DNA from 4 places in the Kitasatospora sp. NPDC089509 genome. Region 1 is predicted to be linked to each of the others. Evidence: riboswitches for the same ligand, from Rfam matches in the RefSeq annotation. Region 1 holds a riboswitch; each other region holds the start of a gene.
The links. Region 1 has a riboswitch for cyclic di-AMP ahead of ACIP4P_RS39320 (M23 family metallopeptidase). Riboswitches for the same ligand answer to the same signal wherever they lie in the genome.
Positions count from the first base shown of each region.

Region 1 (7,369 bases):
CACCCCGCGCGGGTCCTGCACCACCGCGCCCAGCCCGCTGCCCGCCAGCGCCGCACACACCAGCACCAGCAACTGCCCCCGCCGCAGCACCATCCCGCCCACCACCAACGGCAGCACCAGGGCCGACGGCGGCCACCCGTACGGCAACAGCAGCGGCAGCACCCCCAGCACCACCGTCAGCGCGAACAGCAGCCCCAACGCCACCCGCCCCGCCCGGACGTCCCCGTCCAGCAACCGCCCGTACCACCGCCGCACCCTCGCTATCAGTGCGGGCACCCGGAACCTCCGCGAAGGCGTGGGCGGTCCCCTGTCATGACCACCAGTCAGCCCGGCCACACTAGCCCGTCCACCCCCACCCCCCACCGTGTCCCCTCCCCGCCACCCCGGGCCGCCCTGTCCCGTGGCGCTGCCCCTGCCGCCGGTCGCGCGCCTGCCCCGATCCGGCTCGCGCCTCCTCCTCCCCGCCCCGCTGCCTTCCTCCCCACCGCGTGGCGTGTCCCCTTGCTGCCGGTGCCGCGCCCACTCCGGTGCGGCGCGCCCGGCCCCGTCCTGCGGCGCTGCCCCTGCTGCTGGTCGCGCGCCTGCCTCGGTCCGGCTCGCGCCTCTTTTCCACCCCACCGTGTCCCCTCCCCGCCACCCCGGGCCGCCCTGTCCTGCAGCGCTACCCCCACCGCGTGGCGTTCCCCCTGCTGCCGGTGCCGCGCCCACTCCGGTGCGGCTCGCCCCTCCTTCCATCGGGCCTCGGCTGCGTCCGCCCACCCCCGTGAGCCCTGCTGCCGGCAGCCGCCATGCACTTCACGCTGCGCAGGAAGTCGGCCGGACCGACTTCCTGCGCGAGCGCCGGTGCTCTGATCGCCTGTGGACTGCCTGCGGCGTGAGAAGTCGACGGGGCCGACTTCTCGTGTTGATCAGCCCGTGTGGTGGGCGGTTCCCCGGGCGAGTGGTGGCTGTTGTCGCCTGCCGCCGGAAGTCGGCTCGGCCGACTTCTCGTGCGAGCCCGAGTCTCCTGTGCGGAGGGGAGGGCTGTACGGCTCCCTTGGGTGGGCGTTCCGGTCGGTGGCGGGGTTCCGAGAAGGGCTGGCCGGCGTGAGAAGTCGACGGGGCCGACTTCTCGTGTTGTCCGCCTCGCGAGGTGGTTCTCCGGGCCGGTGGGGGTTGTTGCTGCCTGCCGCTGGAAGTCGGCTCGGCCGACTTCTCGTGCTCGGGCCCGCTGCCAGGGCCGGGGCTGGGGGTTGCTAGTCGTTCGCCGGCCGGGGCCAGGCGTGGAGGCCCGTGGTGAGGGTGGTGATGAGGCGGTCGTGGGTGGTGGTGAGGTCCTCGGTGAGTTGGAAGGCGCCGGTGATGGACAGCGAGGCGAAGCCGTGGGCGAGGGAGCGGACGGTGCGGGCCGCGTGGATCGCCTCGGAGCCGTCGAGGCCGTAGCCGCGGAGGACGGCGATGATGACGCCGACCAGGCGGGTGGCGGCGCGGGTGAGGTCCTCGTCCGGCTGCGGGGCCTGGGGGAGGGCGGTGTAGCGGTGCGGGTGGCGGGTGGCGTAGGCCTGGTAGGCGCGCAGGACGGCGGTGACCGCGTCGTCCCCGCTGCGGCCGACGGCGGCTTCGGCCAGTCGGTCGGCGAGTTCCTCGGTGACCCGGACGGCGATGAGCCGCCGCAGTTCGGCGAGCCCGCCGCTGACGTGCTTGTACAGCGAGGGGGTGGCGACCCCGGCGCGGGCGGCGACGGAGGCGAGGGTGAGGGCTTCGGTGCCCTGGTCGTCGATGAGCGCGAGGGCGTGGTCGACGACCTGCTCGGGGGTCAGTCCTACGCGGGGCATGGTGGTGGTCTCTCCGGGGGGCGAGGGGTCAGGCGAGGGGTCAGGCGAGGGGTCAGGCGAGTTCGGCGAGGAAGGGCAGCAGGGCGTCGGCGACGGCCCGCGGGTTGTCGGCCATCGGGTAGTGCCCGGACCCCTCGATCATGACCTTCCGCGCGCCGAGCTTCTCGGCCTGGAGGTCGGCGACGGCCTCGGGCTTCGGGAAGTCGGGGTCCTTGCTGCCCATCAGCACCAGGGCGGGGCAGCGGACGGCCGCGCACCAGCCGATCGGCGCGGAGTCGCCGGTGACGTGGCCTCGGGTGGCGGTCCGGCGGCCGGGGGTGTGCAGGGCGGCGACCAGCCCGTCCATGTAGCCGTCGAGGTCGGCGGGGCGGGGGCCGGGGAAGGCCATCTTGCGGAGGTAGTAGCCCCAGACGCCGGGCCACCGGACCAGCGCGGCGCCCATCACGACCATGACGCCCTTCATCAGGGCGTTGGCCCGGTGCTCGACGAAGGCGTCGATCAGCGCGATCCCGGCGACCCGCTGGGGGGCGTCCCCGGCGAGCTTGACGACGGTCGCCCCGGTGTAGGACTGGCCGACCAGGACGGCCCGTTCGATGCCGAGGTGGTCGAGCAGGGCGAGCACGTCGGTGGCGACGGCGGCGGGGCTGTAGTCGTCCCAGGCGATCGAGGACTCGCCGAAGCCGCGCACGTCCATGGTGATGACCCGGTGCCCGGCCGCGGTGAGCAGCGGGTGCAGGTGCCGGTAGGCGCGGCGGGAGTCGAGCATGCCGGGGAGCAGGACGACGGGGGTGCCGTCGCCCTGCCGGGTGTCGTCGTACGCGAGCCGGCCGCCGGTGACGTCGAGGTACTGGGTGCTCGGGGTGGTGGTGCCGTTCATGGTGGGCCTCCGCTGGCTCGCCCGTTGCTGCCGATAGCCATAAAGCTAAGGCTAATAGCCTTAGCCGTCAAGCCCCCGCGAAAGCCTCCGACAGCCCCGGGCGACCCCGTTCAGGGCCTCGCTCGGGACCCCCGCTCAGGGCCCCTCGACCCGGAACGGGTCGTGCTCGCTGAGCAGCTTCTCCAGCCGGGCCTGGTCGACCCGGGCGACGGTGTCCGTGGACTCCTGCCGGTCCCGGATCACCTTGGCGAGCGTGAACGAGGAGGTGACGGTGTAGAGGAGGCCGATCCCGAGGAAGGCCCGGGTCCAGCCGCCGACGGGCAGGTAGGCGATCCCGGCGGCGAGGGCCACGGCCGAGATGGCGAAGGAGAGGACGGCCTGGGCGTAGTACGCGGCCGTGGTGCGTGACTGCATCGGTGCGCTCATGGCGTCAGGATGCGGGCGTCCGGCCGGATCGCACATGAGTAGGAGTACTCAGATGGGGCCGGTTGGTTGAAGGGTCGTTCGTTGACGTCCGATCACCTGGTCCACAGCCGTCCCGGACGGATGGCTTGGAATCAGAGCCTCCTAGGATTAACGTTTGATAACGCAGCGCGGTCGTCAACGCCGTACCCAGACGGCACCGTGCGCCGTCGCCTAATCCCGCCGACCGGCCTCCGGGCAGGTCAGGGAGCCGGGGAACCACGTTCCTTGGGGTGAATCGGCGGGGCCCCGGCCCGGCCGTAGGAGACCTTCCTGCTCCGAACCCGTCAGCTAACCCGGTAGGCGCGAAGGAAGGAAAGGAGCGCGCCCCCGTGGCGTCGACGCACACCCCGGCACACCCGGCCGGCCCCGCAGCCGGTACCCAGCTCCTCGACCACCCCGTCCCGGACAGCCCCGAGGCGCTCGCACCGGAGGCCGAGGCCAACCGCCACCGGATGCCGCGTCAGACCCGCGGAGCCTCCCCGCTGCTCGGCGTCACCGCCGTCGCCGCCACCCTGGGCGCCACCGGCTTCGCCTCCGCGACCCCGGCCGCCGCGCCCGCCATCGAGGCCCAGGACGAGATCCCGGTCGCCCTGGCCGCCGACCCCGGCCTGGCGCTCGCCGCCCGGATCCAGCAGCAGGCCGACGGCCAGCGCACCGCCGCCGAGGAGACCGCCCGCGTGCAGGCCGCGCAGGAGGCGGAGGCCAAGGCCGCCGCCAAGGAGGCGGAGGCCAAGCGCGCCGCCGAGGAGGCCGAGCGGGTCAAGGCCGCCGCCCTCACCCTGCCGGTGAAGGACTACAGCCTCTCCGCCCACTACGGCCAGAGCGCCCGCTACTGGGCCCACCTGCACACCGGCCTGGACTTCGCCGCCGACACCGGCACCGCGGTCCACGCGGTCGGCCAGGGCACCATCACCTCGGCCGGCTGGTCCGGCGCGTACGGCTACCGGATCGTCGAGACCCTGCCCGACGGCACCGAGATCTGGTACTGCCACCTCTCCTCGATCATCAAGGGCTCCGGCAAGGTGACCGCCGGCCAGCAGATCGGCAAGGTCGGCGCGACCGGCAACGTGACCGGCCCGCACCTGCACCTGGAGGTCCGCCCCGGCGGCGGCGCCCCGGTCGACCCGGAGCCCTGGCTCCAGCAGCACGGCCTCAACCCGTGACCCGGTGAACCCGTAGCAGTCGGCGGTCGACAGTCGGCGGTCGGCAGCCGGCGAACCCGTAGCCGAAGGCCCGGGACGTACGCACGCACGCGCGTCCGGGGCCTTCGCGGCACCTCACTCCGCCGGCAGCTGCGCCAGGTACGCGTCGATCTCCGCCGTCCCCGGCTCCGGCGCGAGCTCCGGGAACTCCTCGACCAGCAGCCGCGGCAGCCCGGGCACCGTCCACTCGCCGAGCAGGTCGAGCGCCGCCTCGGCCGCCGCCTCCTCGAACTCCTCGAAGCCCCCGGTCAGTTCGTCCGGCATCGGCCGCCCCAGCGCGTTCAGCTCGGCCAGGTTGCGGTAGCTGCGCCGCATCAGGCCCTGCTCCAGCAGCCGCCGCGCGCCGTCGGTGGCCATGCCGACCGACAGCACCCGGCCCGGCGCCCACCAGCCCTGCTCGTCCGGATCGTCCAGCCAGCCGGTCGGCGTCAGCGCCTGGTACCCGGCCAGGCGCTCCTCCTCGGTCAGCCCGGCGAAGCCCGCCAGCCAGTCCCGGACGGCCGCCGGGTCCGTCACGTCCACGTCGTGCGCGTGCAGCAGCACCGCGTACAGCCGGGGCCAGGTCACCAGGTCGGCGCGGTGCAGCAGCCCGACCGCCACCTCGCCCTGCCACTCGGCCTCGGCGTGCAGCCGCTCCTGCCGCTTGGCGTTGAGCCGCTTCGCGGCCCGCTGGTGGTCGACCAGCAGCCGCACCGCCTCGCCGTAGGCCAGCGGGTCCTGTTCCGGTGCGGGCTGGACGTAGAGGTGGAGCCGCTCGTACAGCAGGTGCTCCACCGCGGCGGAGGTCAGTTCGGGCCAGCCGTCGTGCATCCTGCCGTCGCCCAGTTCCAGCAGCGCGAGCACCGTGCGCAGCGGCTCCTCGGCCACCGGCGCCCGGTCCTCTCCGGCCGCCCAGGCGAGCAGGTCGGCGGCCCTGGTGCGCGGGGCGAGCCGCAGGTCTTCGTCGTTCATGTTCGAAACGGTAACCGCCGGGCGCGGGTAGGGTCGGCAGCCATGATCCCCGTGCGACTCACCGGTCCCCGGTTGGCCATCCGCGAGTACCACCACACCCCGGAGGAAGTGGACGCGCTGCACGCGCTGTTCGGCGACCCGGAGGTGACCCGCTACCTGCCCTTCGAGCCGCGCGACCGGGAGACCTGCGCCGACCAGATCGAGCTCTACCTGGAGGAGGCGATGGCCGAGTCGCGGGACACCTACCGGCTCGCCGTGGTCCGGCGGGAGGACGCCGAGGACCCGGCGGAGGCGGTGCCGGTCGCGCACGCCAGCCTCACCCTCGGCACCTACCGCTCCGCCCGCCTCGGCTACGTGCTGAGCCGCCCGGTCTGGGGCCTGGGCTACGCGGGTGAGATCGCCGGACTGCTCTGCGGGTTCTCCTTCGACGTGCTCGGCCTGCACCGGCTGGCCGCCCGGGTCGACGTGGACAACGCCGCCTCGGCCAAGGTGCTCACCCGGCTCGGCTTCCAGTTGGAGGGGCACGTCCGGCACGACCTGTACAAGGGCGGCGTCTGGAGCGACTCGTACCAGTACTCGCTGCTCGCCGACGAGTGGTCCGGCCCGCCGGCCCGGTAGCCACGGCCGGGGGGTTAACCCCACCCCCGGTCCGCCGGTCCGCCGGATGTTTGCCGGGCCGGGCCCGGGCCAGACTTGAACACGTCAGCGAGTGGTCGGGAACGCGAGTACGAGGGGCCGTGAGCCGGGAGATGAGCAGCAGCGGAAGCACGCTGGGTCGCGAGCGGGACGTCCCGGGCGGTTACGGCGAGGAGCGAACGGGTCCGGCCCGGGCCCGCCGCACCGCGCAGCCGCCGGGCTTCTGGCGGGCGCCGTTCTCCGGGTACTACTACCGCGAGGTCGGCTACGTGCTCGCCGGGCTGCCGGTGGCGATCGTCGGCTTCGCCGTCTCGATCATCCTGTTCTGCTTCGGCCTCGGCACCGTCGTCACCGTCCTCGGCCTGCCGGTGCTGGCCGGCCTGACCAGCGCCGCCCGGGGCATGGGCCGGGCCGAGCGGGCCCGGGTGCGCGGGATGCTCGGCCTGGACGTGCCCGGCCCGGCGCCGGTGCGCCAGGTGCGGGAGGGCGGCTGGGGCGCGGTCACCGCGCGGCTGGCCGACGGGGCGGGCTGGAAGGCCGTGCTGCACCAGGTGGTGATGTTCCCCTGGGCGATCTTCAGCTTCACCATGACGCTGGTGTTCCTGCTGCTGGGCTGGGCGATGGCGCTCTACCCGCTCTACCACTGGGTGTTCCCGCGCTACACCTCCTGGCGCGGCTACCAGCTGTTCGACTTCACCGACAGCCACCACGTCCGGCACGCCTACTACATCGAGGGCGCCGGGCAGATCGCCGCGTTCTCGGTGGCCGGGGTGCTGCTGGTCTTCCTGACGCCGTGGCTGGTCCGCGGTCTGACCAACGTCAACCGGGCCGCCGCCCGGGGCCTGCTCGGCGGCTGAGCGACCTCCTGTCCCTTCAAGCCCCGTCCCGTCCCGTCCGTGCTCCGGATGCGGGCGGGACGGGCCCGTGTTCGGATGACCGGGTGATCACCGCCCCCGGAGCGGACCCGGACGTCCTGGTCACCTCCCGTCCGCTGGACGAGTACTGCGCCCTGTTCGGCCTGACCCGGGCCGGCCTCGCCGCCCTGCCCGGCCCGCTGCTGGACTGCCCGGGCGGCGCGGCGGGCCTGGCCGCCGAGGCCCGCGAGCTGGGCTGCCGGGTGATCGCGGTGGACCCGGCGTACGCGCTGCCGCCGCCCGAGCTCACGGCCCGGGCGCTGGCCGCCCGGGCGGCGATGGCCGTCGCGATGGCCGCCCGCCCCCAGCTGTACCCCTCGTCCCGCCCGGACCGCCCGTTCCGTCCGGAGCGCTACCTGCGCAGCTGGGACCGCGCCCGCCGGCTGTTCACCGCCGACGCGGCCGCCCACCCCCAGCGCTACCTGGCCGCCGCGCTGCCCCGGCTGCCCTTCGCGGACGGCGTCTTCGCGCTCACCCTGAGCAGTCACCTGATCTTCGCCTACCCCGAAC
Region 1 is NZ_JBIVHS010000031.1:23,470-30,838, reverse strand. It holds gene ACIP4P_RS39340 (PP2C family protein-serine/threonine phosphatase) at 1-276, opposite strand, end outside; gene ACIP4P_RS39335 (TetR/AcrR family transcriptional regulator) at 1,236-1,814, opposite strand; gene ACIP4P_RS39330 (alpha/beta fold hydrolase) at 1,867-2,691, opposite strand; gene ACIP4P_RS39325 (YiaA/YiaB family inner membrane protein) at 2,827-3,117, opposite strand; cyclic di-AMP (ydaO/yuaA leader) riboswitch at 3,315-3,473, shown strand; gene ACIP4P_RS39320 (M23 family metallopeptidase) at 3,486-4,319, shown strand; gene ACIP4P_RS39315 (hypothetical protein) at 4,434-5,309, opposite strand; gene ACIP4P_RS39310 (GNAT family N-acetyltransferase) at 5,352-5,927, shown strand; gene ACIP4P_RS39305 (sensor domain-containing protein) at 6,059-6,802, shown strand; gene ACIP4P_RS39300 (class I SAM-dependent methyltransferase) at 6,886-7,369, shown strand, end outside.

Region 2 (7,369 bases), on a different contig from region 1:
CGTGCAGGAAGAGGCCGGTGAGGGCGGACACGGCCGGGTGCTTGCCCGGGGTCGGGGCGGCGGGGCAGCCGGGGACCGGGGCGGGGGCCTCGGCCAGCTGCTCGGCGGTGAGCGGGTGGCCCGTCAGCAGTTCGGCGGGGACGGCGCCCCAGCGCTGCTCGTAGCGCTGCTCGGCGCAGATCCGGGCCTGGCCGGTGCCGTACAGCGGGTTCAGGCCGGCCGCCGGGCCGAGCAGGAAGACCAGGGTGTTGAGCGCGATCAGGGCGTAGGTGACGGCCGGGGCGGGAACCGCCGGGCGGCCGTCCCGCGCATCGGTGTGGTCGGGGGCCGCGAGCGCCATGCGGCCAAGCATTCCTCCGGACACCGCACATGACACGCCCGTTTACGGCAGGTGGACTAGCCATCAAGTTCGACTGACCGGTGGTCGTGACGGTTGCCCCAGGCAATAGGCTTGGGCCGGGCGATCCCGCCTCCCGCCGCCGATGCCGGGGCTCCGGGGGAGCGCCTGACCGCCCAGGGACCAGCCGAGAGGATCCCCCGATGACCGTCCCCGCCCTGACCGCCGAGACGCGCTGGCGCTGCACGCTGTGCGGCAACCTCACCCGCTTCGACGTGACCCGCACCGCGCGGGTCACCGAGTTCCTCCACTTCGACCTGGCCGGCGACTCCAAGGTCGAGGAGACCGAGGTGCACAGCGAGACGGTCGAGTCGGTGCGGTGCCGCTGGTGCAACGCGGTGGACCAGGTCGAGCTGGTGGCCCGCCCGGGCGCCGAGGGTGCGGAGGCCCCCGCCGAGCAGGGCTGATCCCGGCCGGTGCGGTGGGCGGCGCGTGACGCGGCCGTCCACCGCACGGGACAATACAGACAAGACGCACGGAGCGTGACGACAGGGGCGGCCGTCGGCCGTACCCGCTGGACCAGGATCGGAGCCGAGGACGTGGTGGACGCAGCGAGGGAGCCCGCCGACGCGCAGGGGCTTCAGCCCGCTGCGCAGGCACCGGCGTCGGAGGACGGGGCGGCCCCGTTCGAGACCCCGCTCCCGGACCCGGCCGGTGGCGCCGTCGAGCGCCCGGTGGAGAAGCTGGACCGGCCGCTGCCCGAGGGCGTGCGCCGGCGCGTGGTCGGCCTGGCCTCGGACGCGCTGGGCGGGCTGCCGCCCGGGGAGCTGCCGCAGAGCCTGCGTCAGTACGTGAAGTTCACCCCCGCGCGGCGGGCCAAGTACGCGGCCACCGCGCTGGCGGCCGCGCTGGAGTCCGAGCCGGCCTTCCGGGTGCGGATAGCGGAGCGGCTGCGGCTGGGCCAGCCGGACCTGGTGAAGGCGCTGGAGTCGGGCAGCGTCCCCGGCGCCGCCGATCCGATGGACGTCGCGGCCGCCGCCTACCTGGTGCGTTCGGCGGGCTGGAGCCGGCTGGTCGCCGAGGTGGGTGAGGAGGTCGAGCGGGCCGGTGCCGAGGACGCGGCGGCGGAGGCCACTCGGCTGGTGGAGAAGCTGCAGGCCGAGCTCGCCGAGGTGCGGGCCGCCGCGCGGGCGGACCTGGACCGGCAGCGGGCGGAGTCCGAGGGGGTCCGGCGGGAGGCCGAGTCGCTGCGCAAGAAGGTGCGGTCGCTGGAGAGCGACACCCGCCGGGCGCAGGCCGAGACCCGGCGGGTGTCCGGGGAGCTGGAGGCCGTGAAGGCGCAGGCCACGGGTGAGCGCAGTGCGGCCGAGGGCGAGGCCCGGCGGTTGCGGCACCGGGTGTCCGAGCTGGAGAACGCGGTCGAGCAGGGCCGCCGCTCGGCCCGGGAGGGGCGCAGCGTCGAGGACATGCGGCTGCGGCTGCTGCTGGACACCGTGCTGCAGTCGGCGCAGGGCCTGCAGCGCGAGCTGGCGCTGCCGGTCTCCCAGATCCGCCCGGCGGACCTGGTCGAGGCGGTGGTGCCGGGGGCGGCCTCGCCGCACGACGTGGCCCGGCGCGGCCTGGCCGACGACGATCCGGCGCTGCTGGACCAGCTCCTGGCGATCCCGCAGGTGCACCTGGTGGTGGACGGCTACAACGTGACCAAGACCGGGTACCCGACGCTGCCGCTGGAGCAGCAGCGGATCCGGCTGCTGGGCGGACTGGCGATGCTGGCCCAGCGCACCCAGGCGGAGGTCACCTGTGTGTTCGACGGGCAGGACCTGGACGTCCCGGTCATCATGGCGCCGCCGCGCGGGGTGCGGGTACGGTTCAGCCGGACCGGGGAGACCGCGGACGAGCTGATCCGTCGTCTGGTCCGGGCCGAGCCCCAGGGCCGTCCGGTGGTGGTGGTGTCCACCGACCGGGAGATCGCGGAGGGCGTGCGGAAGGCGGGCGCGCGCCCGGTGGCCTCGGTGCTGCTGCTGAACCGGCTGGCCCGGCCCTGACCGGGGCCGGAGGGCGTGACGGCAGCTCAGTGCGGTGACCGCGGGGGTGTGCGGATCCGGTGAAGCCCGTGGGGGAACCGGAGTTCACGCCTTCGGGGGAGTGGCAAAACGGATAGATCTTCACTAGGGTCTGGCGTCAAACCTATTTTCCGGAATCTCACCTGATCAGGTGAGTCCGATGGAAGAAGGAGCCGGTCCCTTGGCCTCCCACCGCCGTCCCAAGCAGCCGAGCCGCGCGCGGGTCTCCGTGCTCACCGCGGCCGCTGCGACCGCGGTCGCCCTCTCCGCCCAGGTGGCCGCGCACGCCGCGCCGCAGCCGAACAAGTCGGACGTCAAGGCGCAGATCGACCAGCTCCAGCAGGAGCAGGAGCAGGCGGCCGAGAAGTACAACGGCGCCAAGGAGCGGGCCGACCAGCTCCGCAAGCAGGCCGACCAGCTGCAGGACCAGGTGGCCCGCAGCCAGGACCAGATGAGCCAGCTGCAGGTGGGCCTGGCCCAGGTCGCGGGCGAGCAGTACCGCACCGGCGGCATCGACCCCTCCGTCCAGCTGATGCTCTCCTCCGACCCGTCCGGCTACCTGGAGAAGGCGTCCAGCGTCCAGCAGGCCAGCGCCAGCCAGACCGAGGCGCTCAAGGGCCTGCTCGACCAGCAGCGCCGGCTGGACCAGGAGAAGGCCGAGGCGGCCGCCGTGCTGGCCTCGCTGGACTCCACCACCAAGGACCTGAACCAGGCCAAGTCGGACGTCAACACCAAGCTGAAGTCCGCCCAGGACCTGCTGAACTCGCTCAGCGCCGCCGACCGGGCCGCGCTGCGGGCCCAGCAGCAGCAGGACGACCGCGCCTCGCGCGGCAGCGACCGGGTCGACCTGAGCAACCTGCCGCCGGCCAGCGGCTACGCGGCGGTGGCCGTGGCGAAGGCGATGAGCAAGCAGGGCTCGCCGTACGTGTGGGGCGCCACCGGGTCGAGCACCTTCGACTGCTCCGGTCTGATGGTCTGGGCGTACGGCCAGGCCGGCGTCTCGCTGCCGCGCACCTCGCAGGAGCAGGGCCACATCGGGACCGCCGTCACGCTGGCCACGGCCCAGCCGGGCGACCTGGTGATCTACGGCGGGGACATGCACCACGTGGCGATGTACATCGGCAACGGCATGGTGGTCCACGCGCCGCACACCGGTGACGTGGTGAAGGTGATGAAGGCCGACGCGATGTCGATCAACACCATCCGCCGGATCTGACGGAACGACACGCCGCGAGCCCCGTTCCGACCCTGTGATCCGCGCCACCCTCCGATCGGGGGTGGCGCTTCGGGTTGGCCCGTTCAGCGGTCGAGCGATGAGACCTGATCAGCTTTGCGTACGGTGGCGATCACGATCAGTCATTTTCACAAAAGAACCTGGGTAATCTTCCGTCTTTTTTCTGACAAGGATTTGAACGGATCACGGTTCAGTTACTAGGGTCGTGCTCCGAACCACCGCACTGTCGATCACCCAGCCTGGGTGGCGGCGGTGGTTACCGCCGAGTTCGCGAAACAGCGGGGCAGGTCGAAGCGACTGCCCGACAGGGGAGCCCAGTAGTCGGGGGCGCTGCGGAGCGGAGCCGGGGAACCACACGTTCCTCCGGGGTGAATCGGCGCCAGGTCGGCCGCGCTAGTGGCCGGTGAGGCGTCGTAGGGCATGCTTCCGGCCCGAACCCGTCAGCTCACCCGGTAGGCGGACGTAGGAAGAAGGAGTCCGCCTTCGTGGCGTCCCATCGTCGTCCCAAGCCCGCCAGCCGCGCTCGTGTCTCGATCCTCACCGGCGTCGCCGCCGCGGCCGTCGCCCTCTCCGCGCAGTCCGGCGCGCACGCCGACCCGCAGCCGACCAAGGACCAGGTCAAGGAGCAGGTCGACCAGCTCAACGAGCAGGCCGAGCAGGCGACCGAGAAGTACAACGCCGCCCAGGAGAAGCAGCAGGAGCTGGAGAAGCAGGTCTCCGGCCTGCAGGACCAGGTGGCCCGGCAGCAGTCGCAGGTGACCGACCTGCAGGGCGGCCTCGCGGAGATCGCGGGCGAGCAGTACCGCAACGGGGGCATATCCCCGACCGTCCAGCTGATGTTCTCCTCCAGCCCGGACAACTTCCTGAACCAGGCCGGTGCGCTCAATCAGGCCGGCAGCACCCAGAAGAACCAGCTGAAGCAGCTCCAGGAGCAGCAGCGCAAGCTGGACCAGGACCGCACCGAGGCCCAGGGCAAGCTCGCCGAGCTGGAGTCCACCACCACCCAGCTGAAGGCCTCCAAGGACGAGGTCCAGAACAAGCTGAAGGCGGCCCAGGACCTGCTCAACACGCTGACCGAGCAGGAGCGCCAGGCCCTCAAGGCGGCCGAGGACAAGGCCGCCGCCGACGCCAAGGCCAAGGCGGACGCCGCCGCGAAGGCCGCCCAGCAGTCGGCCCCGGACCGCGCCTCGCGCGACAACAGCCGCAGCGACCTCGGCTCGGGCTCGACGTCCGCGCCGGTCAAGGTCGCCCCGGGCAGCTCGCACGGTGCCGCCGCACTGGCCGCCGCCGCCTCCAAGGTCGGCAGCCCGTACGTCTGGGGCGCCACCGGCCCCGGCTCCTTCGACTGCTCCGGCCTGATGGTCTGGGCGTTCAACCAGGCCGGCGTGTCGCTGCCGCGCACCTCGCAGGAGCAGGCCGGCGCCGGCACCCGGATCGGCTCGGACATCTCCCAGGCCCAGCCCGGCGACATGCTGATCTTCTACGGGGACGCCCACCACGTCGGCATCTACGCCGGTAACGGCCAGGTGCTGCACGCTCCCAAGCCGGGCGCCTCGGTCCGCTACGAGGCCGTCTCCAACATGCCGCTGGCTTCCATCGTTCGGGTCTGATCCGGACTCCGCCAGAACGCCGGCCAGGCTTTCCCGGGCCCGGCCCTCCGCCACGGAGGGCCGGGCCTGCGGCTTTTCCGGCGGCTCGGTCGAATGTCCGAATAGGGGTCAAATATTCGGGTCGGGAGGGGTTTGGACTCACTTGCCCGGACTCGCTAACCTCTGCCACCGGACTCCCGCTCGACGGCCGCCCATCGGGGCGCGGCCGCGGGGCCGCGCCGCAGGACTGGAGCCGCTGCCGCCATGGCCGTGCACCGACGTTCCCAACTGCTCGCACGTGCGCTGGTACTGACCGCGGCCGCCACCACGGCCCTGGGCGTGGCGACCGCCGGCAGCGCCCAGGCCGCCCCCGGGGCGCCGGACGCGCCCGACCGCAAGGACGTCAAGGCGCAGGTCGAGCAGCTGTACGACGAGGCCGAGCAGGCCTCGGAGAAGTACAACGCCGCCCAGGAGGCGCAGAAGCGGCTCCTCGGCGAGACCACCGTGCTGCAGGGCGAGGTCGCCGAGGGTCAGGAGCAGCTCAACGAGCTGCGCGGCGACCTGGCCACGGTGGCCGGGGCCGAGTACCGGGGCGGCGGGATGACCCAGACCGCCCAGCTGATGCTCTCCACCGACCCGGAGGGCTACCTCGCCCGGGCCCGCACCCTCGGCCAGGCCGCCGAGCGGCAGCAGGAGACGCTGCACGAGCTGGTCACCCGTCAGCGCCGGCTCGACCAGCGCCGCACCGAGACCGCGGCCAAGCTCGCCGAACTCGACCAGGCCCGCCGCTCGCTGGGCGAGAACAAGCAGCAGATCCAGCAGCGGCTGGCCAAGGCGCAGAAGCTGCTCAACAGCCTGGGCGCGGCGGAGCGGGTCCGGATGGTCGCCCAGGACGCCCGGGAGGCCGAGCAGCGCGCCACCCGGGGCACCGACCGGCTGGACCTCGGCAGCACCCCGGCCGCCTCCGAGCGCGGGGCGGCCGCGCTGGCCGCCGCCGTGCGGATGGTCGGTTCGCCGTACGTCTACGGATCCACCGGGCCCCGTGCCTTCGACTGCTCCGGTCTGATGTACTACAGCTGGCGGCAGGCCGGAGTGACCCTGCCGCGGACCTCGCAGGCCCAGGCGTACGCCGGGCAGCGGATCAGCCTCTCCGAAGCGCGACCGGGAGACCTGGTGATCTTCTACCGGGACATGCACCACGTCGGGATGTACGCCGGCGGCGGGGTGATGGTGCACGCCCCGTACCCGGGGGCCAAGGTCCGGTACGAGAGCGTCAACGCGATGCCGGTCTCGGGGGTGGTCCGGCTCTGAGCGCGACCCCGGAGCCGGTACCGATAGCACCGGCCCGCCGCACGCTGTCCCGGCGCGGTGCGCTGCTGCTGGCGGCCGGCGGGTTCGCCCAGCTGTCGCTGCCCCCGGCCGCCCCGGCGGCGCCGGCGCGGCAGCTCGCCGACCGGCGCGCCGAGGTGGCCGGGCTGCTGGCGGCCCGGGCGCGCTCGCTGCCCGAGTGGTCGGGGCTCACCGGGGCCGAGGCGTCGTACCGCAACCTGGTGCTGCCGTCGTCCGTCGCCGCCGACCGGCTGACCGTGGCCGCGGAGCTGGTGGTGCGGATCGCCGGGTACGACGAGTACCCGGTGGTGTACCCGCGCCGGATCGAGCTGGTCCGGGACGAGGGCGGCTGGCGGGTCGTGCACGAGGAGGGCACCGGCGGGCCGCCGGCGCTCTGGGACCTCGGCGCCGTCCGGACCGCCGCCGGCGCCCGGTGCCTGGTCCTCGGCCTCGCCGAGGGGCCCGACCCGGCGGGCCTGGTCCCGGTGGGGGACCGCGCGGTGCCGGCCGTCAGCGCGGTCTGGGGCGAGGCCTGGTCCGGTCGGCTGCTGCTCGAACTGCCCGCCACCGAGCCGCAGTTCGCCCGCCTGTTGGAGGCCGACCCGGCGGGTTGGGCGGGCCTGGCGGCGGTCACAGTGGCCGCCCCCGGTGCGCCGCTGCACACCCCGGCGGACCGGGTGGTGATCAACCCCGAGGCGTTCGGGAAGCTCAGCGACTTCGGCCGGCAGGTGGTGGTCACCCACGAGACCACCCATGTCGCGACCCGGGCCGACACCCGGGCCTGGACCCCGCTCTGGCTCTCCGAGGGCGTCGCCGA
Region 2 is NZ_JBIVHS010000005.1:493,105-500,473, forward strand. It holds gene ACIP4P_RS14415 (rhomboid family intramembrane serine protease) at 1-340, opposite strand, end outside; gene ACIP4P_RS14420 (hypothetical protein) at 541-804, shown strand; gene ACIP4P_RS14425 (NYN domain-containing protein) at 1,072-2,382, shown strand; gene ACIP4P_RS14430 (NlpC/P60 family protein) at 2,582-3,616, shown strand; cyclic di-AMP (ydaO/yuaA leader) riboswitch at 3,953-4,109, shown strand; gene ACIP4P_RS14435 (NlpC/P60 family protein) at 4,120-5,244, shown strand; gene ACIP4P_RS14440 (NlpC/P60 family protein) at 5,488-6,534, shown strand; gene ACIP4P_RS14445 (hypothetical protein) at 6,690-7,369, shown strand, end outside.
Region 2: another riboswitch for cyclic di-AMP. It lies ahead of ACIP4P_RS14435 (NlpC/P60 family protein); the one in region 1 lies ahead of ACIP4P_RS39320 (M23 family metallopeptidase).

Region 3 (7,369 bases), on a different contig from region 1:
CTGGCCCAGCTGTGGTCCCCCGAGCACAAGGTGGTCCTTGAGCGCCATCTGTGGCTCGCCGTCCTGAAGGCCCAGCAGGACCTCGGTGTCGAGGTTCCGGCGACCGCCGTGGCCGACTACGAGCGGGTGATCGACCAGGTCGACCTCGGCTCGATCGCCGCCCGTGAGCGGATCACCCGCCACGACGTGAAGGCCCGGATCGAGGAGTTCAGCGACCTCGCCGGCCACGAGCAGATCCACAAGGGCATGACCTCCCGGGACCTGACCGAGAACGTCGAGCAACTGCAGATCCGCCAGTCGCTGGAGCACGTCCGGGACCGTACGGTCGCCGTCCTGGTGCGTCTGGCCGGCCTGTCCGCCCAGCACGCCGAGCTGGTCATGGCCGGCCGCTCGCACAACGTGGCCGCGCAGGCCACCACCCTGGGCAAGCGCTTCGCGTCGATCACCGACGAGCTGCTGGTCGCCTTCCGCCGGCTGGAGGAGCTGATCGCCCGCTACCCGCTGCGCGGGATCAAGGGCCCGGTCGGCACCGCCCAGGACATGCTGGACCTGCTCGGCGGCGACACCGAGAAGCTGGCCGAGCTGGAGCGCCGGGTCGCCGGCCACCTCGGCTTCGAGTCCGTGCTGACCAGCGTCGGCCAGGTCTACCCGCGCTCGCTGGACTTCGAGGTGCTCACCGCCCTCGTCCAGCTGGCCGCCGCGCCGTCCAGCCTGGCCAAGACCATCCGCCTGATGGCCGGCCACGAGCTGGTGACGGAGGGCTTCAAGGAGGGCCAGGTCGGCTCCTCCGCGATGCCGCACAAGATGAACACCCGCTCCTGCGAGCGCGTCAACGGCCTGGCCGTCATCCTGCGCGGTTACGCCTCGATGACCGGCGAGCTGGCCGGTGACCAGTGGAACGAGGGCGACGTCTCCTGCTCGGTGGTGCGCCGGGTCGCGCTGCCGGACGCCTTCTTCGCCTTCGACGGCCTGCTGGAGACCTTCCTGACCGTCCTGGACGAGTTCGGCGCCTTCCCGGCCGTGATCGAGGCCGAGCTGGACCGCTACCTGCCGTTCCTGGCCACCACCAAGGTGCTGATGGGCGCGGTGCGCGCGGGCGTCGGCCGGGAGACCGGGCACGAGGTCATCAAGGAGCACGCCGTCGCCTCCGCGCTGGCGATGCGCGCCGGCGCCCGGGAGAACGAGCTGCTGGACCGCCTCGCCGCCGACGAGCGGATCCCGCTGGACCGGGCCGCGCTGGACGCGCTGCTGGCCGACCGGCTGTCCTTCACCGGGGCGGCCGGGGCGCAGGTCGCCGAGGTGGTCCGCCAGGTGGAGGCCGTTGCCGCGGCCTACCCGGAGGCCGCCAAGTACGCGCCCGCCGACATCCTCTGACGTAGCGTCAGCGTCGGTCAGTCGTCCGACGAGGGCCCCGTCGCCGTTCCGGTGGCGGGGCCCTCGGGCGTCCGGGGGCGGCCCGGGTCGAGCGGCGGGGTGGTGGTGGCGCACGGCCAGTCGCAGTTCGGCTCGGCCACCGGGTGCTCCTCCTCGGGGGCGAGCACGTTGCCGCGGATGGTGGTGAAGGCGATCAGCCCGCCGCAGACCAGCAGTCCGGCGCAGATCAGCATCGCGGTGTGGAAGGCGGAGTCCACCGAGGCCGGCACCCGGTAGGCGTCGCCGCTCAGCCCGGCCAGTGCCGGGAGGGCGGCCACCGCGAGCAGGCCGGCCGCGCGGGCGGCGGCGTTGTTCACCCCGCTGGCGATGCCCGCGTGCCGCACCTCGACGGCGGCCAGCACGGTGGCGGTCAGCGGGGCGACCAGCAGCGTCATCCCGGAACCCATCACCGCGACGGCCGGCAGCACGTCCGCCCAGTAGGAGGAGCCGGGGCCGGTGCGCAGCATCAGCAGCACCCCGGCGGCGCACAGCAGCGGGCCGACGGTGAGCGGGATGCGCGGGCCGATCCGCTTGCCGAGGCGCCCGGCGCGCGCGGACAGGGTCAGCATCAGCACCGTGATCGGCACCAGCGCGAAGCCGGAGACCAGCGGGGAGAAGCCGGCGACGATCTGCAGCTGCACCACCAGCAGGAAGAACACCCCGCTGAACGCCGCGTAGACGCACAGGGTGACCAGGTTCACGGTGGTGAACAGCCGGGAGGAGAACAGCCCGAGCGGCAGCATCGGGTCGGGCGCCCGCCGCTCCACGGCCACGAAGGCCGCGCCCAGCAGCAGACCGGCCACGCCGGTGACCCAGACGGCGGGGGACAGCCCCTCCCCGGCGGCGGTGAGCGCGTAGGTGATCGCGCCGAGGGCGAGGGCGGCGAGCAGGGCGCCGGGCACGTCGAAGCGGCCGGCGGCGGACTCGTCCCGGCTCTCCGGGACGTAACGGGAGGTCACCGCGATCACGGCGGCGGCCAGCGGCAGGTTCAGCAGGAAGATCCAGCGCCAGCCGGGGCCGTCCACCAGCCAGCCGCCGAGGAAGGGGCCGACGGCCGCCGACACCCCGCCGAGGCCGGACCACAGGCCGACCGCGGCCGAGCGGTCGTCCGGGTGGAAGACGGCCTGGAGCATCGCGAGCGAGCCCGGGGTGAGCAGCGCCCCGCCGATGCCCTGGACGGCGCGGGCGGCGATCAGCACGTGGATGGTCGGGGCGGCGGCGCAGGCCGCCGAAGCGGCGGCGAACCAGACCACGCCGATCAGGAAGACCCGGCGCCGCCCGTAGCGGTCGCCGAGCGCGCCGCCGAGCAGGATCAGGCCCGCCAGGGTGAGCAGATAGGCGTTCAGGGTCCATTGCAGGGAGGCGAGGGTGGCGCCGAGGTCGGCGCCGATCCGGGGCAGGGCGACGTTCACCACGGTGCCGTCGAGCATCGCCATGCTGGAGCCGAGCACCGTTGCGAGGAGGACCCAGCGACCCTGTGCGCTGCCCAGGCGCAGGGTGCCGGCGTGAGAGGTGGCCACGGGTCGAATCCTGTGCCCACGGGGGTGTACGTGACAAGGGTCACCGGGTGGTGTGTCGGTCGGTGACGGTGGGTGCTCCTCTGGTCGCCCGGTGTTGCACTGGTCGGCGCAGGGTCGTGGATCAGTGGCGCCGGGTGAACGGATCGTGCACGGACCGTACGGCGGATCATGCGGAGGGTGACCGCGGGGGCGGGATCGGCCGCTGTTTCGAGAGATCGACATTGCTTCACCCGAACGGATGAGTTTTAGTTCAGCGACCGCCCGGCCAGCCCGGACGGATCCGCCGGGTGGAACGCCGAGTCCTGCCGCTGCCCGGTGGCTCGCAACGAACTCTGTACGGCAGGAGCGGGGGACCCACAGGTAAGTCGCCGGACCGGAGTTCGCGCTTTCACAGCGCGGACCACCAGGACCGGCTCGGGGTGAAGCCGCGCATGCGGCCGGGCAACTCCAGCCCGAACCCGACAGCTCACCTCGCAGGCGTCGGAGAGGAAAATTCCATGCCTGCACAGGCTCGTCGTATCGCCCTGCCCCGTGCCGCCCGCATCGGCATCGCCGCCGCCGTCACCGGCGTCTCGTTCGTCCTGCCGCTCGTGACCGCGATGAACGCCCAGGCGACCAGCACCCCGGCCGCCGTCGTCGTGGCCGCCCCGGCCGCTGTCGCCCCGGCCGCTGCTCCGGCCGCGGTCGTCCCGGCCGCCGTCACCTCCGGCTACGTCGCCCCGCTCGCCGCCCCGGTGCTGGGCGAGGCCTACGGGGTGGCGGGCGCCATGTGGGCCTCCGGCCACCACACCGGCCAGGACTTCGTCTGCTCCACCGGCACCCCGCTGCGCGCCGTCGCCAACGGGGTCGTGGTGAAGGCCGCCTACGACGGCGCCTACGGCAACGAGGTCGAGCTCAAGCTCGCCGACGGCAAGTACGCGCAGTACGCGCACCTCTCCTCGATCGGTGTGAAGGTCGGTCAGTCCGTCGCCGCCGGTCAGCAGCTCGGCTACTCCGGTGCGACCGGCAACGTGACCGGCCCGCACCTGCACTTCGAGGTCCGGACCGGTCCGGACTACGGCTCGGACATCAACCCGGTCAGCTACCTGCGCGCGCACGGCGTCGCGCTCTGAACCACCGGCTCCCGCCGGGATTCCTGAACCACCGCTGGTGCGGGGCGAATCGACCACCCGGGATGGTCATGTCGGGTGACCGCTCGACCGGGTGATCGCCGCACCGGTGGATCTGGGCGCGGGTCACGCCCACGGCCGGCCCCGGCCGTACGAGAACTCTCGTGCGGCCGGGGCCGGCCACCGTCGTGTCCGGAGTCCTCGTCGGCTCCGGCGTCCCCGGCGCTTCCGGACCGCGTTCGACGGCTCGAACGCGGCGTCAACTCCGCCGGTTCTTCGGATGATCTGCGGTTCCGTGGGCCGTGCCCCGCCGCGCGATCCTGTCCGCAGTCAGCGCCCGGCCGGTCCGACGGGCGGGCGCGCCCGGGTGGACGAGGAGGCCGGATGACCGTCCGGAGCGGGGACGCGGTCGGGCCGCGGGTCGGGTCGGACGGGGTCGACCGGCTGAAGGCGGACTCGGTCGGTCTGCCGGGCGTGGTGTTCATGGCGGTCGCCACCGCCGCCCCGATCACCGCGATGACCGGGAACCTGCCGATCATCATCGGGCAGGGCAACGGGGCCGGGGCGCCCGCCGCGTACGTCCTGGCGACCGTGGTGCTCACGGTCTTCTCGGTCGGGTACGTGGCGATGGCCCGGCACATCACGGCCGCCGGGGCGTTCTACGGGTACGTCTCGCACGGGCTGGGCCGGGTGGCCGGGATGGCGTCGGGGCTGCTCGCGCTGCTGGCGTACATCGTCTTCGAGGCCTCGGTCATCGGCTTCTTCGCCTACTCGCTGCGCGGGCTGGTCCGTTCGCAGGCGGGCGTGGACCTCGACTGGGGCTGGTACGCGCTGGTCGGGCTGACGGTGATCGGGGTGACGGCCTGGTTCGACCTGCATCTGACGGCGAAGGTGCTCGGGGTGGCGCTGCTGCTGGAGATCGCGGTGCTGGGCGCGGTCTCGCTGGCCGTGCTGGCCGCCGGCGGCGGGCCGGACGGAATCGTGCTCGGGGCCGTGAGTCCGCTGAACGGGCTGAAGGGAGTGGGCAGTTCGGGCACGGCGGCGGCCGGGGTGGGCCTGGTCTTCGCGTTCTGCTCCTGGGTGGGCTTCGAGTCGACCGCGATGTACGGGGAGGAGTCGCGCGACCCGAAGCGGGTGGTGCCGCGGGCGACCATGGTGTCGGTGGTCGGGATCGGCCTGTTCTACGTGTTCGTCTCCTGGATGATCCTGTCCGGCAACGGAGTCGGGCACGCCGTCGCGGTGGCGGGCGGTGCGGTGCCGGGCAAGGACGGGAACAGCCTGTTCTTCGATCCGCTGGGCGAGCACCTCGGGGCCTGGGCGGTCACGGTGTTCCAATGGCTGGTCGTCACCGGCTCGTTCGCCTGCGCGATGGCCTTCCACCAGTGCGCCGCACGGTACTTGTACGCGATCGGGCGGGAGGGGCTGCTGCACCCGGCGCTCGGCCGGACCCATCCGCGGCACGGCTCGCCGTACGTCGCCTCGGTCGTGCAGTCGGCGGTCGCGGCCGGGCTGGTGCTGGCGTTCCTGCTGGCCGGGATGGATCCGTACGTCCATCTGTACACGCTGCTGGCGCTGTTGGGGACGATGGCGATCCTGGTGGTGCAGACGCTGTGCTCCTTCGCGGTGGTCGGGTACTTCCACGTGCAGCGGCGGCACCCGGAGACCGCGCACTGGTTCCGCACCCTGCTCGCTCCGCTGGTCGGCGGGGTGGCGATGGGCGCGGTGGTGGCGCTGCTGGTGGCCGACCGGGGGGCGGTGGCCGGGGCGGCGGCGGGCACCCTGGTGTTCCGGCTGATCCCGTACCTGGTGATCGGGGTGTTCCTGGTCGGGATCGGAACGGCCTTGGTGCTGCGACGGGTTCGGCCGGAGCTGTACGCGCGGATGGGGCGGATCGTGCTGGAGGACGCGGTGGAGCGCTGAGCGGGGCGGTGCCGGGTGGGCGGCGGGCTCAGTGCCGGTGGGCGGGCAGGCCGTGCTCGGCGGCGCTCAGCAGGGCGTGCATCCGGTGGCCGAAGTCCTCGGTGTCGCAGGCGGGTTCGGGGAAGACCAGGCGGACGTCGCGGTGGCCGTGCGGGTGGTCCAGGCGCAGGACCAGGCCGTGCCGGTCCAGGGCCAGCGGGCGCACCTCCGGGTTGCCGGCGAGCAGGGCCGGGTCGAGCAGCCGGGTGAGCAGGTCGAGGGCGTCGGCGTGGTCGTCGGCCAGGTGGGTGAGCAGGGCGGCCTCGTGCCGGGCCAGCGGGTCGGGGACGGCGTGGGCGAGGTCCTCGGCGGTGAGCGCGCTGGTGCCGTACGGGGTGGACAGGACGGCGTGGGCGACGTCCACCCGCAGGTGCACGCCGAGGCCGTCGTCGGCGAGGTGGGCCAGGTGCAGCCGGCCGGCCAGGGTGAGCCGGGCGCGGACGCGGTGGCGCACGGCGACGGGGGAGACGTCGGTGACGTCGAGGACGACGGCCAGGCCGTCGGTGGCACCGGCGGCGGCCGTGGTGAGCGGGGCGTCCAGCGGGAGGCACAGGCGCAGCCGGGAGCCGTGGACGGAGACGGGGGCGTCCAGGTCGTGGCGCTCGCCGAGGGCGCGGACGGTGAGCGAGGAGGTCGCGCTGAGCAGGCTGTGGACCCGGTCGGCGGTGGTGGGCTCGGGCACCTCGGTGTCGCCGGTGGGGTGGCTCATGGGCGGACCTCCTGTTGGTTAGGTGAGGCTAACCTAATGTCCGCGCGAGGGTGTGGCAAGTACGGGGAGCGGGGTGCGGCGTGTACGGGGTGCGGCGGGTGCGGCGAGGGCCCGGACGCGCGGTGGCGTCCGGGCCCTCGTGGCACCCGGCGGTGGGTCAGGCGACCACGGCCTGGGCGTCGATCTCCACCAGCATCGGCTCCTGCGGCAGCTCGACGAAGATCGTGGTGCGGCACGGCTTCACCCCGCCGGGCTTGATGTTCTCGTCGATGAACTCGGCGTAGACCTCGTTCATCAGCGGGAAGTCCGCGCGCTTGGTGAGGTAGACCCGGAACATCACCACGTCCTCGATGGTGGCGCCGCTGGCCTCAACGATGGCCTTGACGTTCTCCAGGGTGCGGCGGGTCTGGGCCTTCACGTCGCCGTGGTGGAGGTACTCGCCGGTCGCCGGGTCCTGCGGGCCCTGGCCGGAGACCTGGAGGATCGGGCCCTTGCGGACGCCCTGGGAGAACATCCAGGCCGGGGCCGGGGCGCCGTCGGTGCGGATCTCGATCTTGTCGGACTTGTCGGAGGACATCGGGTTCCTTCGGTGCGTGGTTGACGGTGGGTCAGTTGTGCTCGGGGCGGCCGCAGTCGGCCGAGACGGCGCGGGTGGTGGC
Region 3 is NZ_JBIVHS010000025.1:104,843-112,211, reverse strand. It holds gene purB (adenylosuccinate lyase) at 1-1,374, shown strand, start outside; gene ACIP4P_RS36075 (MFS transporter) at 1,392-3,155, opposite strand; cyclic di-AMP (ydaO/yuaA leader) riboswitch at 3,247-3,428, shown strand; gene ACIP4P_RS36070 (M23 family metallopeptidase) at 3,431-4,045, shown strand; gene ACIP4P_RS36065 (APC family permease) at 4,427-5,962, shown strand; gene ACIP4P_RS36060 (DUF2470 domain-containing protein) at 5,991-6,710, opposite strand; gene ACIP4P_RS36055 (RidA family protein) at 6,868-7,287, opposite strand; gene ACIP4P_RS36050 (IclR family transcriptional regulator) at 7,319-7,369, opposite strand, start outside.
Region 3: another riboswitch for cyclic di-AMP. It lies ahead of ACIP4P_RS36070 (M23 family metallopeptidase); the one in region 1 lies ahead of ACIP4P_RS39320 (M23 family metallopeptidase).

Region 4 (7,369 bases), on a different contig from region 1:
CACACCGCGCAGGCCGCGCGGTACCCGGCCGAGCTGGGCGGCGATGGCCGCGACGTCGGCGTCGGAGACGGTGGGGTGGTTCTCAGTGGTCATGGGGGGTGGGGTCTCCAACGGGGGACGGGGGGAGCGGACGGGGGGTGGCGGGGGCCAGCGCGACGGTGTCGGCGGCGTCCACCGAGTCCCAGACGCTGGTGTACCAGGGCTTCGCGGCCTTCGCCTGGCCGCCCGCCGCCTCGGCGGAGGGGGTGGCCGAGCCGGCCGGGGCCGAGGGCTTGGCGGCCGCGCCGGAGGGGTCCACCGCGATGTACGGGGTCTCCCCCGGCACCGCGTAGTGCAGCCGGGCGCGGGCCTGCGCCTTGACGTACTCCGGATCCTGCCAGCGGGCCCGGTCCCGGCGCAGCTGCTCGACCTGCTGGCGCGAGTGGTCGGCCTTCGCCCGCTGGGCGGAGATCTCGGCGCGCTGGGAGATGAACTGCCGCGTCGGGTACGCCAGGATCGCGACCAGTGAGCAGAGCACCAGGACGAGGACGGTCGCCCGGCTCGTGAACCGGGGCCGGGCCGCCAAGCCCGGGATCCTCCAGCCAGCCATCTCCCGTTTCCCCTCCTGGTCGCGACGGTGCCCCGCCGGACACCCTACGGGGTGTGCGGCGGGGCACCGGTCAGGCTTGCGCTACCGGGGACCTTCGGCCCCACGGTTTCCGGCCTCGGAGGCTCAGGCCTCGTACTTACTGTGCCTACTGGTCCGCGGAGCGGAACCGCGGGAAGGCGCCGCGGCCGGCGTACTCGGCGGCATCGTCGAGGATCTCCTCGATGCGCAGCAGCTGGTTGTACTTGGCGACGCGCTCGGAGCGGGCCGGGGCACCGGTCTTGATCTGGCCGCAGTTGGTGGCGACGGCCAGGTCGGCGATGGTGACGTCCTCGGTCTCGCCGGAGCGGTGCGACATCATGCAGCGGTAGCCGTTGCGCTGGGCCAGCTCGACGGCGTCCAGGGTCTCGGTCAGCGAGCCGATCTGGTTCACCTTCACCAGCAGGGCGTTGGCGGTACCGGTCTCGATGCCCTTGGCCAGGCGGGCCGGGTTGGTGACGAACAGGTCGTCGCCGACCAGCTGGACCTTGTCGCCCAGCTTGACGGTCATGGCCTTCCAGCCGTCCCAGTCCGACTCGTCCAGCGGGTCCTCGATGGAGACCAGCGGGTAGGCGGCGACCAGCTCGGCGTAGTACTCGATGAGCTCGGCGGCCGTGAGGGCCTTGCCCTCGAACTGGTAGGCGCCGTCCTGGTAGAACTCGGAGGCGGCGACGTCCAGGGCGAGCGCGATGTCGCGGCCGGGCACGTAACCGGCCTTCTGGATGGCCTCGGTGATGAGGTCCAGGGCCTCGCGGTTGCTGTCCAGGTTCGGCGCGAAGCCGCCCTCGTCGCCGAGGCCGGTGGACAGGCCGCGCTCCTTCAGCACGCCCTTGAGGGTGTGGTAGACCTCGACGCCCCAGCGGACGGCCTCGGAGAAGGACTCCGCGCCGATCGGAGCGATCATGAACTCCTGGATGTCGACGTTGGAGTCCGCGTGCGAGCCGCCGTTGAGGATGTTCATCATCGGGACCGGCAGGACGTGGGCGTTCGGGCCGCCCAGGTAGCGGAACAGCGGCAGGTCGCTGGCCTCGGAGGCGGCGTGCGCGACGGCCAGCGAGACGCCCAGGATGGCGTTGGCGCCGAGCGAGGACTTGTCCGGGGTGGCGTCCAGGTCGAGCATGGCCTGGTCGATCAGGCGCTGCTCGGTGGCGTCGTAGCCGACCAGCTCCGGGCCGATCTGCTCGATGACGGCCAGGACGGCCTTCTCCACGCCCTTGCCGAAGTAGCGGTTCTTGTCACCGTCGCGCAGCTCCAGCGCCTCGAAGGCGCCGGTCGAGGCACCCGACGGCACAGCGGCACGACCCGTGCTGCCGTCGTCGAGGCCGACCTCGACCTCGACCGTGGGGTTGCCGCGGGAGTCGAGGATTTCGCGGGCTACGACGACATCGATGGACGGCACGAAGCATCTCCTTGCGGAAGCAGGGTCCGGCCCACGGTGGTGCGGTCGGCCGGATGATTGCGGAGTCGTTACGACCAGAGCCTAACCGCCCGGGCTCCCGGGGCCACCTCGACCTCGGCTCCGTCTCAGCGTGTGGCCCCGCTACCCACCGGTAGTTCACCTGCTCGTCCCAGCCGGTCCGGCCGGAGCGGGCGAATGCGGACGAAGGGGGCCGCGCCGGGCGCGACCCCCTCGGAATGCGTCCGGGGACGGCTCAGCCGAGGTGCAGGACCTGGCCGGGCATGATCAGGTTCGGGTTGCCGCCGACCGTGCCGCGGTTGCCGTCGTAGACCGCCTGCCAGCCGCCGGACACGCCCTGGGCGGCGGCGATGGTCGACAGCGTGTCGCCGGAGCGGACGGTGTAGTCGTGACCGCCCTGGGCGGCGGCCTGCGGGGCCTGCTGCGGCTGGGCGGCGGCCTGCGGGGCGTACTGCTGGTAGACGCTCTGGTGGCTGGTCCAGTACCAGGAGCCGCCGTTCTGGTACCAGTACACCTTCGAGTCGGCGTCCCAGCCGGCCTTGCCCGGGAAGCCCTGCAGCTGCGGCTTGGCCAGCTGCGGGGCGGCCGGCTTGGCGTCGTCCTGCTGCGGGGCGGGCTTCGCGGCGGGCTTGGGGGCCTGGGTCTTGGGGGCCTGGGTCTTGGGGGCCTGCTGCTTCGGGGTGGACTGCTGCTGGGCGGACTGCGGCTTGGCGTCCGAGGAGGTGTCCACGGCCGCCGGGGCGCCGCCCTTGCTCAGCCCCGCCTTCTTGGAGCAGACCGGCCAGGCGCCCGGGCCCTGCGAGGCGAGCACCTTCTCGGCGACCGTGATCTGCTGCGCCCGGCTGGCCTGGTTGGCCTGCGCCGCGTACGCGGTGCCGCCGTACGCCTTCCAGGTGCTGGAGGTGAACTGCAGGCCGCCGTAGAAGCCGTTGCCGGTGTTGATGCCCCAGTCGCCGCCGCTCTCGCACTGGGCGACGGAGTCCCAGGCGGAGGCCGGGGCGGCGGACGCGCCGGTGGCGGTGAGGAGCGGCAGCGCGAGTCCGACGCCGGCCACACCCGCGACGGCGATGGCCTTCTCGGCCTGGGTGCGACGACGGTGACGGCCAGATCCAACGAGCAGCATGAAGGGTCCCTCTCCGCACGCCTGCGAGGTGAGCTGTCGGGTTCGGACCGGGAGGTGGCCCGGCCGCCGTATGCGGGAACGGTCCCGCGCGGGCGGCTTCACCCCGAGCCGTGGGAGAACGGCAACAAACCTGGTTCCCCCGCCCCTGCCCAGGGTTCTGGTCGGTTTCCCGTGGCGCGGCGGGCAGGACTCGGCGTTCCGCGTTCGGGGTCCGCAGCTGCGAACTCCAGGGAGACTAGACAGATCCTCAGATCAATCACAAGCTCATATCGCCGACATCACACAAGAATTACGGCGCGTGTTCGATCGCCTACGGACGGCGGGGCTTTGTCCGGTTTGATGGGTGTTCATACCGTCGCCGAGGCGCCGTTCGCGACCCCGCGTCAGTGTGTCGGAGCCTCCGGGCGGGCGTGCGGCGAACGCACTTCCGGACTGAATTCGACCGGAAGTTCACGCAATCCACGCATGATCAGGCCACCGCGCCAGCGCAGGTTCTCCGGACTTTCGGCCAGGCGCAGATCGGGCAGCCGGGAAAGCAGCGTGGCCAGCGCGGACCGTCCTTCGAGCCGGGCCAGCGGGGCGCCGATGCAGTAGTGGATGCCGTGCCCGAAGCCCAGGTGGGGATTGTCGGTCCGGGCCAGGTCCAGGGTGTTCTCGTCGGAGAACCGGGCCGGGTCGCGGTCCGCCGCCGCCAGCACCACCAGCACCGGATCGCCGACCGGGATGTCCACCCCGCCGATGGTCAGCGGCCGGGTCGCGAACCGCCAGGTCGCCAGCTCCACCGGCCCGTCGTAGCGCAGGAGTTCCTCGATCCCGGTCTCCAGCAGCGCGGTCTCGCCGCGGGCCACCGACTCCTGCAGCAGCGCCCGCTGCCCGGGGTTGCGCAGCAGCGCGTACGTCCCGTTGCCGATCAGGTTGACGGTGGTCTCGAACCCGGCGAACAGCAGGATGAAGGCCATCGCCGCGGCCTCGTTCTCGCTCAGGTGCTCGCCGTGGTCGCTCGCCCGGATCAGGCCGGAGATCAGGTCGTCGCCGAGGTCCGCCCGCTTGCGGTGGATCAGCTCCAGCAGGTACGCCCGCATCTTCTTCACCGCCCGGCCCACGCCGCCGCGTTGGCCGCCGCCGTGTCGGATCATCATGCCCGCCCAGTCGCGGAAGTCGTCCTGGTCCTCGGCCGGCACGCCCAGCATGTCGCAGATCGCGTAGATGGGGAGCGGGAAGGCGAACTCGTGGATCAGGTCGGCCGATCCGCGCTGCGCGAAGCCGTCGATCAGCCGGTCGGTCAACTGCTGCACCCGCGGCTCGAACTCGGCCACCCGGCGCGGGGTGAAAGCCTTCGACACCAGTCGGCGCAGCCGGGTGTGGTCCGGCGGGTCGATGTTCAGCAGGTGGGTCATCAGGTCCGCCTGCCGCTCCCCCGGGATGCCGACCCGGCCGGTGCGGTGCGCCTGCTCGCTGTGGTGCGCCGGGTTCTTCGACAGCCGGCCGTCCGCGAGCGCCTGCCGGGCGTCCGCGTACCTGGTCACCAGCCAGGCCTCCACCCCGCTCGGCAGCGTGGTGCGGTGCACCGGGGCGTGCTCGCGCAGCCAGGCGTAGGCGGGGTACGGGTCGGCGGCGAACTCCCAGGTGAAGAGCTGGGGGTCGGGCTGGGCGGCGGACTGAGCGGCATCGGGCTGAGCTGGCATGGGTCGACCGTAACCGCTGGACCGGCGGCGCCCGGCTACCGGCGGAACATCACCGGTTCGCGAACCGTTCGTGAGCGGCGCGCGAGCAGTGTGCCAACCCTCCGTGGACGCCCCGTGGACGGTCCGTGGACAGCCCTTGGACAGCTCTTGGCCGGGTGGCAGGCGTGAGCCTGGTCACCTGCGGGGTAATCCCTGTTGCGGAGGGTCAGGACGTGCCTACGATCCTCCGCAGTATGCGTGGGCGCCGGTGCGGTGTCGCCCACAGGGAGGAGCAGGCCATGCGGGTCAGCGGAGCAGTCGTCGTCATCGCGGTACTCGACGGCGGTTCGGGAGCCGACCTCGCCCGCCGGTTCACCGCGGCCGGCGCCGCCGGGATGCTGATCGCCGACCAGCACGTCGGGATCGCGGAGGACCTCGCCGCCGAACTCGACCGGCCGGGCTGCCCCGTGGTGGGCGTCTGCGGCGACATCCGCCGGCCCAGCGACGTCGCCGCCCTGGTCGACACCGCCGAGAAGCACCTCGGGCCGATCGACCTCTTCTGCGTCGCCGGCCCGCGCGGGGAGCGGATCGTCTCCCTCGCCGAGCTGCCCGACCACCTCGACCTGGAGCGGCTCGCCGAACTGGTCGCCCTGGTCGGCGAGGCGATCGGCGAGCTCGTCCCGCCGCAGCGGCAGCCGGTCGGCCGGACCGCCACGGCGGCCTGAGCCGCTCCCGTCCGGCCTGGGCCGGGCCGGCTCCGGCCCGAACCGGGCTACTCCGGCTTGAGCCCCTCGGCCGCGCGCACCGCGTCCCGGTAGCCGCGCGCGGCCGAGCGCAGCGCCGCGTCCACGTCCACCCCGGCGTCGTGCGCCCGCTGCGCGACGGCCAGCAGCAGCCGGCCCGCCGACTCCGCGGTCAGCTCCCCCGGCAGGACGTACGGCTCGTCCGGCACCCCGGTGAAGCCCGCCCGGCGGACCCGGGACACCAGCTTCGCCGCGTACGCCAGCGCCGGCAGCCCGGCCGGGACGCCGTCCAGGACGGACTCCCGGTCCGCCTTCTCGGCCGCCTTCAGCTGCTCCCAGTTGGCCTCCGCCTCGGCGGCGCCCGCCACCTCGACGTCCCCGAACACGTGCGGGTGCCGGTAGAGCAGCTTCTCGACCATGTCCCCGGCCACGTCGTCGACGGTGAACGGATCGGTCGGGTGCTCCTCGGCGATCCGGGCGTGGAACAGGACCTGGAACAGGACGTCGCCCAACTCCTCGCGCAGCGCGTCCCGGTCCCCCTGCTCGATCGCCTCGACCAGCTCGTAGGCCTCCTCGACCAGGTACTTCACAAGGCTCTCGTGGGTCTGCTCGGCGTCCCACGGGCAGCCGCCGGGCGAGCGCAGCCGGTCCATCACCGAGGCCAGGTCCAGCAGCCGCGCCCCGGGCAGGTCGTACGAGCCCGGCAGCACCTCGATCTCCGGCACCTCCCCGGCGTGCTCCACCGCGAGGCGGGCCAGCGCGTCGGTCAGCCCCGGGTCCCCGTCCGGGCCGCCCAGCCACACCGTCGGCCCCGCCCCGGCCGGCTGCCCGGTCAGCAACCGCGCCAGCGCCGGCGCCGACCCGGCCGCCGCCACCTCGACGGCCACCCCGGCCTGCCGCACGGCCGCCACCTGCGGATGCCCCTCCTCGCCCACCAGCACCCGCCCGGCCGACCGCAGCGCCTCCCAGGCCGGCCACGCCAGCAGCCCGGGGGCCACCCGGTGGGTGGTGGTCAGGAGGATCAGCTTCGCGCCCGGAGGGTTCGTCGGCACAGCGTTCGTCGTCACCCCTCGAACCTACCCGCCCCGGGCGCGCCCGGCCCGTGCCGGTGCCCCGCACGCGAACGGCGGCCACGGGCCGGGCCCGTGGCCGCCGCGGGGCGGGTGCCGGCTGCCGCCGGCGGCCGGCGTTACCTCCTCGACCCCGCCAGGTCGTCGAACATCGCCGACAGGAACTCGGTGCACCAGGTCAGCAACTCGCGCCCGACCAGCGGCTTGCCGCCGATCCGGCCGGTGCTGGGCCGCGGCACCAGCAGCTGCTGGGCCGCCGCCTTGACCTGGCTGCGCGGGTAGAGCCGGTTCAGCCGCAGTTGCTGGGACTCGCGCAGCTCCACCGGGCCGAAGCGGACGTTCGAGCCCTGGAGGGTGATGTCCGCGATCCCGCACCGCCGGGCGTAGAGCCGCAGTGCGGCGACCATCAGCAGGTTCTCCACCGGATCGGGCAGCTTCCCGTAGCGGTCGGTGAGTTCGTCCCGGACCTGCTGGATGTCCTCCTCCGAGTTGACCGCCGCGATCGAACGGTAGGCCTGCAGCCGCAGCCGCTCGCCGGGCGCGTAGTCGTGCGGCACGTGGGCGTCCACCGGCAGCTCGATCTTCACCTCCAGCGGCTCCTCCTCCGGCTCGCCGCCGTTGGCCAGCGACTCGCGGAACTCGGCCACCGCCTCGCCGACCATCCGCATGTAGAGGTCGAAGCCGACGCCCGCGATGTGCCCGGACTGCTCGCCGCCGAGCAGGTTGC
Region 4 is NZ_JBIVHS010000030.1:101,937-109,305, reverse strand. It holds partial or broken gene ACIP4P_RS39185 (DUF501 domain-containing protein) at 1-111, opposite strand, end outside; gene ACIP4P_RS39180 (septum formation initiator family protein) at 83-589, opposite strand; gene eno (phosphopyruvate hydratase) at 735-2,024, opposite strand; gene ACIP4P_RS39170 (transglycosylase family protein) at 2,278-3,165, opposite strand; cyclic di-AMP (ydaO/yuaA leader) riboswitch at 3,170-3,338, opposite strand; gene ACIP4P_RS39165 (cytochrome P450) at 3,549-4,850, opposite strand; gene ACIP4P_RS39160 (SDR family NAD(P)-dependent oxidoreductase) at 5,129-5,554, shown strand; gene ACIP4P_RS39155 (MazG family protein) at 5,602-6,639, opposite strand; gene mfd (transcription-repair coupling factor) at 6,762-7,369, opposite strand, start outside.
Region 4: another riboswitch for cyclic di-AMP. It lies ahead of ACIP4P_RS39170 (transglycosylase family protein); the one in region 1 lies ahead of ACIP4P_RS39320 (M23 family metallopeptidase).